One region of the Synechococcus sp. RS9916 genome, then DNA from elsewhere that is predicted to be linked to it. Evidence: predicted binding sites of a transcription regulator. Region 1 holds the regulator's gene; the other holds the start of a gene.
The links. Region 1 encodes NtcA, which controls nitrogen genes in cyanobacteria. Its sites were predicted from a motif close to GTANCNNNNGNTAC; they were not measured.

Region 1 (4,208 bases):
GCGATCAGGCCCCTGAGCCACCCCTCCCTTGAGAAACTGCACCACCATCACCCGGCTGCCGAGACCTGCAGCACGCAGGGCCTGGCTCAAAACGGAAGCAAAGCTGCCCCGATAGGGAGCGGTATGCACCTGCAGCTGCCCCTCTGGAGACACCAGATGCAGGGGAGGGCGAGCTGGCAGCTGAGGCAGAGGATGCAGACCTGCACGCTCCAGTGTCCGGTGATCTGCGCTGCGGACCTCGCCGGGACGGTGACTGGTGCTGAGGCTTGCTGTCATCAAGAGCTCGTGCGTCCGGGGGTGACCCGCTGGATTCAAACCTAGCGCCGCCGGATCAGTTCACAAGCCTTTTGACACTATCCCTGGTGTCACGGTGTCGACCGACACCCTTCTCTCCCCATGCGGCTGTGGAAACCGGCAAACGGCCCCTGCCAGGCTCAGACCATTCACGCCTGCGCCCCACAACGCCATGACCAGCCTCAGCAGCAGCGGCACCCACTCAACGCCTGGCGAGGAGCGCAACGACGGCCGCAGCGCCGCAGACCTTCGCCCCTTTGCCATCAACTGGGATCCGATGGGCTTCGCCATAAGCTCCCTGATCGTGCGCACGGGGCGCACGGCCGTGCTCTGCAGCGTCTGTCACCAGGAGGGCGTGCCCCGCTGGCGGAAAGGACAAGGCAAAGGCTGGCTGAGTGCCGAATACCGCCTGTTGCCGGGTTCCACCCCCGAGCGCCAAAACCGGGAACTGCTCAAGCTCTCGGGGCGAACCCAGGAAATCCAGCGGCTGATCGGCCGCAGCCTGCGGGCCTGCATCGACATGGAAGCCCTGGGAGAAAACACCCTGTTGATCGACTGCGACGTGATCCAAGCCGATGCAGGCACGCGCACCGCATCCATCACAGGGGCCTGGGTCGCGCTGAAGCACGCCTGCGACCAACTGCTGGCGCAGGGACTGGTGACGCGCCAACCCATCACCAAGCAGGTGGCCGCCGTCTCGGTGGGCCTGGTGAACAGCGCCCCACTGCTCGATCTGGACTACAGCGAAGACAGCCGTGCGGATGTGGATCTGAATGTGGTGATGGACGAGCACCAGCATCTGCTGGAGATCCAGGGCACTGCCGAGGGAGCAGCCTTCAGCCGTAGCGAACTCAATGGCCTGCTGGATCTGGCTGAACCAGGCCTGCAGCAGTTGATGGACAGCCAGCGCCAGGCGCTCCGTAATCGCTCGATTTCGTGATGGTTGCTACACGGCACTACGGAACTGATCCGTAACTTCCAGTCACCTGCAAAGCCATCCATGCCGGGAGTCATGCACGGCTTCAGCCGTACCGTTACTCCAGTACCGGGACCGATGACCCTGGTGAACACCCCCGAGAAGAAGGAGCGCACCCTCCTGGATGTGATCCGTGGACTGGATGGCGCTACCTCGGAAATGGTGGAGCGCAATAAAACGATCTTCTTCCCTGGAGATCCTGCAGAGCGGGTGTACCTGATCCGTCGCGGTGCTGTGCGCCTGTCGCGGGTTTACGAGTCAGGGGAAGAGATCACCGTGGCGCTGCTGCGGGAAAACAGCCTGTTCGGTGTGCTGTCGTTGCTGACCGGCCATCGCTCCGATCGCTTCTATCACTCCGTGGCCTTCACCCGCGTGGAGATGTTGACAGCCCCCGCCGCATCCGTACGTCAGGCGATCGAAGCGGACGCGAGTGTGGGGTTGCTGTTATTGCAGGGCCTCTCCAGCCGGATTCTGCAGACCGAAACGATGATCGAGACCCTCACCCACCGCGACATGTCGTCGCGACTGGTGAGTTTTCTACTGGTGCTCTGCAGAGATTTCGGCGTGCCAGGCGATCGCGGGATCACCATCGATCTGCGCCTGTCCCATCAAGCGATCGCCGAAGCCATCGGTTCGACTCGCGTCACCATCACTCGCCTGCTGGGCGATCTCCGCAACGCCGGGCTGGTGGAGATTGACCGCAAAAAAATCACGGTGTTGGATCCGATCGCGCTGGCCAAAAAGTTCAGCTGAGGGATCTTCAGGTGACAATGGTCGCCGGTTGGCCTGAGCGTTTCCCGACCGCTGAACGACGTTGACCGGCTGGCTGCTGATCCTGATCCTGCTTGTCCTTGGTGGAGTCCTCTCCACCCTGGGCGATCGTCTGGGGTCCAGCGTTGGAAAGGCGCGCCTCAGCCTGTTGGGCCTTCGCCCCCGCAGCACCGCTGTGGTGATCACAGTGCTGACCGGCAGCCTGATTTCAGCGCTCTCGCTGGGATTGCTGCTGCTGGTGAGTCGTCAACTGCGGGTCGGTCTGTTTGAGCTCAATGCGCTTCAAGAGAAATTGCGCATCAGCCGCAGCGAACTGGAACGCAGCCGTGAAGCCCAGGCCGGAGCAGCCCGCTCTCTCTCCCAAGCCCAGCGGGAAAGTGAGCAGGCCCGCCTGGATCTCACAACAGCCAAAGCGAAAGCCGATGCACTGCGCCAAACCCTGGTGCCCCTGCAGAAAGAACGGCAACGGCTTGAAGCTGAGCGACAGCGCCTCAGCCGGGATGTCCAGGCCCGCGATGCAGAAATCCAGCGCACAGAGAACGAGCTGGCCGACGTGCGATCACGCATCAGCAAGGGCGAAGCCGAACTGCGCGAATTGGAACAGCAGCGACTCGCTCTGCGCCTCGGCAATGTGGTGCTCAGCAGCGGCCAGCCCTTAGCGACCGCCACGCTCCGTTTGGATCGTCCCAACCAGGCCAAACAGGTGATCGACCAATTGCTGCGGGAAGCCAATCTCCAGGCCTACCAACGCGTGCTCCCTGGGGAAACCCCCGACCGCCAGATCCTGTTGGTGCCCCGCAATGACATCCAGCGCCTCGAGTCCACCATCACAAAGCCGGGAACCTGGGTTGTGAACATCCGCTCGGCAGCCAATGTGTTGCTGGGAGAGGAAGTGGTCTACGCCTTCCCGGAAGTCAGACCTAACACCACCGTGGTGCAACGCGATGCGGTGCTGGCCCGAACCGCGCTGGAACGGGATGAAACCAACAGCGAAGCCGTGCGCAACCGCCTCAACCTACTGCTGGCATCGGCTCTCGCTGAAGCGCAGCGACGCGGGTCGCTGGTGCAAGGCTTGCAGTTCGATACCAATGCCCTGAACCAACTCGGCAGCACGCTGCTGCGTCGTTCTCCCTCTCGCATCGAACTGAAGGTGATTGCCAATCAACGCAGCGACACCGCAGATCCGGTGATCGTGCGGATCGAGCCGGTCGGCACCATTCCCCAAGCGCGCATCAATGAACGCCGTAACTGAGCGAACTCAGCCACCCCTTCGCGGCATGGTCGCTGCAGTTGATCCCGGTCGCAGCAAATGCGGCCTTGTGCTGGCTGACTGCAGCCAGGGTGAAATCAAAGATGCCCTCGTGGTGCTTGCAGACGACACTCGCACCCAACTGGAGCGGTGGCACCAACACACACCCCTGGAAGCTTTGGTGATCGGCGATGGCACCTCCAGCAAGGCATGGCAGCAGCAACTCCAACACCTCGCTCCAATGCGCATCGTGAAGGAAGCGGGCACGACCCTGCGCGCCAGAGACCGTTACTGGCAAATCTGGCCCGCTCGCGGGTGGCGGCGGTTCTTGCCCAAGGGCCTCCAGCTCCCCCCCGGCGAATTGGACGGCATCGCGGCGCTGGTCTTGCTGGAAGATCAGCTCCCTCATCCCTTGACCTGGAGCCATCCTCCCCAACAAGGACCTGGACTCAGAACCGTGCCCGCACGGTGAAGGTGTAATCGCCTCCTGCTTCCAGGTGATAGTCGGCCTTCACCAAAAACCGCAGCAGGGCGTCCTGGATCAACGCCCGGCCTAACGAAGGCTCCACCGTGAGTTCGCCCCCTTCGAATGTCCAGCAAAACTGCCAGTTGAAGCCACCGGCACTGACTTCACCTTCCAGGCACTTGTCCTGGAAGCTCTGCCTCAGCACGCGCAGATGGGCCGTGGTAACTGGGAGAGGGGTCACGCAGGCTCCTCCGGAGCCAGATTCAGTCCATTGAGGCGGTTGCCTGCCCGCTCCAAGCCTTGACGCTGAATCAGATCGACACCCCGCAACACTTCATCCAACACGTCCTTGAGCAGGGACTGCTCCGCCTGATGAAAACTGCCCAACACATGGGACACCGTGCGAGCACGACGCTCCTCCGCCGATCGACCGGGAGCCCCAATACCAATCC
Region 2 (4,208 bases), 2.3 Mb from region 1:
CTGGCTTTGGTGTTCCCAACCCTCTGATTCCTCTGTTGGGCTTGGTGCTGCTGCCCACCACGACCCTGGGGTATTGCTGGGCGGTGGCGGGTTTCGGAGGCCTGTCGAGTTTCAGTGGCGTGCTGGTGGTGGCCGTGGGTCTGGCCATTGATCTGGGGTTGATCGGTAATGGCCGCGGTGCAGCCCGCCGTTCATGAGCGGACGCAGACACACATCGGCCTGCCGCATTCAATCCAAAGAAAATGTGAAAGAGAAAATTGATTTTGCTTGGTGATTAATACTCAAAAATACTGATTGATCTTTAGCTTTCCTTTCTAGTCGTCAGGATTTAGTGACCGTAATGTGTCGGTCATCGGACCGTACATAGCTATGAAGGCAATACCTGCTTCGCCGCTCTCCTGTTTGAAGTGGAGAGACGATGGCGATCTGTCAGACCACGACACTGCAGCTCTGGTGGCTCGCTTGGTTCGTGTGGAGAAATCCAGGCGCAGCCTCCAGGACCACCACAACCACAAGCTCGGAAAAGCGGCGAAGCCAGTGATTCCGGCGCCGTTGGCGATTTAGGCGTCGCTGTTCAGCTGCTCACGCACCCGCTTCACCGCCAGGCCCGCTTCGCTGGCGGTCACACCACTGAGCAGCACCAGGCCCAGCAGTCCGATCAGCTGGTTCTGGGGGGCTTCCGGTCCCGAGGTGCCTCCACCAAGGGCAGCGCCCACTACAAACCAGGCCGTGGAGAGGATCGAGGTGATCCAGTAGGCCTTCCAGCGGCGTTGGTAGAGATAGCCCGCACCCAGGCCGGGCAACACGTTCAACAGGGCACCCACCCAGCCGGCGGACGCAGCAAGCACCTGATCGCGGCTGGGAGGGGTCATGGGTGTTGTTCTGAGGCCCCGCACTCTGGCGGATTTCGGACCGCTCAGGGGGTGAGCACCGTCACTGGCAGTCCTGGAGTGCCGGCGTAGAACACGATCACCTCCACCTCGCTGCCCGGCAGAGCTCTGCCGAAATGCACCCTATTCACGACTTCAATCAGGGCTTCTCCGGCGCCGAATTCACGTGTGCCGCCGCCCTTGAGTTGCACTTCGAGCCGCCCTTTGGTGATCACCGCAGCATTAATCACCGGATGGGTGTGCAGCGGCAAGGTGACGCCGGCGGGGATGGTGATGCGCAGGATCTGGATCTCGGGCTGGCTGCGTGGATAGGCCGGCAGGGTGTCGCCATCCCACTCCTGGGTGGATTTCGCCAGGGTTTCCACCTGAATGCCCAACGCCTTTTCCTTGCTGCCACCGTGGGCAAGGGCGGCCGGGCTTTGGAGCATCGTGTTGGCCAGCAGCGCAAGGAAGGCCGACACGAAGGCAGTTGTTGGCTGGATCCTGGCCATGGTGCTCTGCTGGCTTCGATCAGTCTGGCGAGCTTCTCCGAACTGTCCTCGGATGGGGATCGTCAGTGGTGTGGTGGCAGGGGGATGCTGAAGCTCATCCAGGCCGAATGGGTCTACCCGACTTGCCGACCATGAAGCTTGATCACGCTCGCGCCGAACCGATGGGAACCTTGATCGTGGATGGTCGCCATCAGCCATTCCGAGCTTTGGCCTGCGCACTGGGTCCTTCGGCGATTTCTATCCTTAGCGCTCGCTGAACAGGATTGCGTTTGAGATGCAGTCAGGTTTTTAACTTGGATCGGTCTTGGCTCTGAAAATCTTCCGATCCAAGGTCGCGCTGTGGTGCGTGTTTGTGCTCAGATTGGATTGAAGCATCATTGCTCCTTCTTGATCTGATCCAACACATGCAAAGTAGAGCATATGTTGGATGTCGCTGTCTTTAAAGAAGGGTTTCATGCCGTGAAAACGACGCTGAAGGCATCAAGCGTGATGAGCCGCTAAAAACTCCTCGTCGGCTTCGCGCATGGCTTCGGCATCATCTTGGAACCAGCAGCCATAGAGGAGATGGGTGATGCGATCGACGTCCATCCCACGATCTCCCACTTCTTCCCATAATCGCTTGGCCAGTTCTGCGTCACCGCGCTGGAACTGGGCCTCGGCCAGGTCGCGGGCCACGGCCAGATACGCCTGCCGGTCGTTACGCAGTCGCGCTTCGGCACTCGCGCACTCTGATTTGGGGGCGTCCTTGATGTATTGGATTCCGCGGTAGTTCAGCTGGGGATGGTGATCGCGCTTCAGCTGGGCGCGGCAGGTGTTGTAGTGCTGTTGGTGGTAATTCAGTTCCCGGCAAGCCTTGGGTGCAGGCTCGTGGTGAGTGGTGTACGTCTTGCCCCGATACAGAAGAGTCGTCATGAGTTGTTCCGGAGAAAGCTCAGGTCCCCGTTCCATGGCCTGAGTCGAGCTGCGCCCCGCATGGGCGGGGTGAACGTTGGTAGCGATTGCTACAAAGTATTCAAGCAAGCTTGGCTCTCGGAGTCCGAGTTGTTGTGATTTTCTTTATCACCCTTGGTTTTAAGTGCTAATGCTTAGGTCTTGCAAAGGTCTTGCATCCTGCTGTTCCAATTGATGGGTCGCTCTTGGATCTTGCCGGTTGGATGTATTGCCTTGTCTCTTTCGCAGTTGGCAATGTCTCGGAGGTTTTCCAGCAGCCGCAAACTGGGTGTTGCTAATTTTTCTGGGGTTGGTGTCGATGACACAGAGGGTTTTAAGCTTGTGTCCGTTTTCTTCTTTGAGCCGATAGCCCACGTCGATGCGATTATTGGGCTGATTTGTTGCTCTATCGTGAGTCATTCGTTCGTTTGCGGATAGTGCTCATAAACGGTTGTGTGGCTGTTTTTGTCAATGGCCAGCACTGCGTAGGGCTCCGGCGTGATGCCGTCATCGTCCATCCCTGGTGAGCCCATCGGCATGCCAGGAGCTGTAAGGCCGCGAATGGAGAGATGTTCTGTTAGTAGGCGGCGAATGGCGGCGGCTGGCACATGCCCTTCGATGACGTAGCCCTCCACCAGGGCGGTGTGGCAAGACTCCAGCTCCGGGATGATTCCGTTGGAGGATTTCACTGCGTCCAGGTTGTTGCTCACTACATCAGTGATGACAAAACCAGCAGCGCTGAGGTGGTTCTCCCAGGAGGTGCAGCAGTCGCAGCTGGCGGAGCGATGCACCACCACCTTGGGGTTGGTTTGTGCCTGCGCACTGGCCGCAGCAACCAGCAGCACCAGCAGGCTGCTGAGCAGATAGCCGGTCATGCGCAGGAGCAGGGATTGCAGCGAAGTCATGCAGCCGCTTGGGGAGTGAAAATGCTGATGTGAGCACCCATGCATCCTGGCTAGGGAATGGGGCAGATGCCGCTGGACCCATGGTCACACGCACCCCCACACTTCATGAGATTGATCAGCACAGTATTGGCTTGATGTTGATCTGGTCATTCATCGTCCTGACCCTGGTGGTCACTGCATTTCCATTGATCGCTGTGTTCAGCTAAATTCAGAGGGATTTGGAAGGAGTTAGGTACAACAACGTGGGTACTTTGTTCTTCGCAATCTGAGGAGGATTTCTCCCGCATTCGTTTTAGTGTCATCGCACTGTGACGGGTGGAGTTCTCTGATGGCGACCCTGGCTCTGGCGAGTGTGACTAATCCTGCTCTTGAGGAACGCGATGCGATCGAGTCGTATTTCGAATGCATCACCAGTTGTGATTTGAATGACGGTGTTTGTGTGGAGCACTGCGTGGTGGTGCATCTGCGTGCGGAGCCTGACGACGACGGATGACGGACGTTGTTGCCGTAGCGGCCCCTGATCGCTGAGTAACCCCACTGGGGTGGAATGCTCCTGTCAGAGATGACTGGGCGCCCTAAAGTGATCTCAATGAGAGAGGTGCTGATGACTCTTCTTCTCGTGTTCAACCTGCTGCTGGTTGCAGTGATCCTCACCGACTATGTGGTGCGGCAGGTGCTGGAGCGTGTCGGGGACTGGCGCCGGGTGCAGAAGATGCTCTCCGGTCACCCTGAGATGAAAGGGGTCCACCCTGACCAGGATGGCTTGGTGGTCTTTGATATCGACGAAGACCTCGGGTCCTTCATCCTCGATAACGAGGACCCTGGAGAAAACCGACCTTTTCGCGTGGTGGTGCCCGACTTCGACGACGAAGACTGACGCTCGGCTCAGGTCACTGGGTCAGGCAAGTGCAGGGTCCCGCGCAGAAAGGGCACGACCCGGCCGCTGATGAGCACCCGCGTGCCATGCATCTGGCAGTGCAACGTTCCTCCCC

Region 2: the regulator NtcA is predicted to act here: its motif matches at 2,373-2,386, upstream of RS9916_RS15015 (DUF4278 domain-containing protein).

What each region holds. Positions count from the first base shown of each region.
Region 1 is NZ_DS022299.1:2,446,200-2,450,407, reverse strand. Features, by position in the region: gene RS9916_RS12255 (cob(I)yrinic acid a,c-diamide adenosyltransferase) at 1-276, opposite strand, end outside; gene rph (ribonuclease PH) at 467-1,234, shown strand; gene ntcA (global nitrogen regulator NtcA) at 1,349-2,023, shown strand; gene RS9916_RS12240 (DUF3084 domain-containing protein) at 2,085-3,293, shown strand; gene RS9916_RS12235 (hypothetical protein) at 3,319-3,762, shown strand; gene RS9916_RS12230 (DUF3146 family protein) at 3,740-3,997, opposite strand; gene pth (aminoacyl-tRNA hydrolase) at 3,994-4,208, opposite strand, start outside.
Region 2 is NZ_DS022299.1:160,053-164,260, forward strand. Features, by position in the region: gene RS9916_RS01005 (hypothetical protein) at 1-197, shown strand, start outside; gene RS9916_RS01015 (hypothetical protein) at 561-872, opposite strand; gene RS9916_RS01020 (cupin domain-containing protein) at 917-1,381, opposite strand; gene RS9916_RS15015 (DUF4278 domain-containing protein) at 1,862-2,329, opposite strand; gene RS9916_RS01030 (DUF411 domain-containing protein) at 2,728-3,216, opposite strand; gene RS9916_RS14690 (hypothetical protein) at 3,545-3,709, shown strand; gene RS9916_RS01040 (hypothetical protein) at 3,821-4,093, shown strand; gene RS9916_RS01045 (PhzF family phenazine biosynthesis protein) at 4,102-4,208, opposite strand, start outside.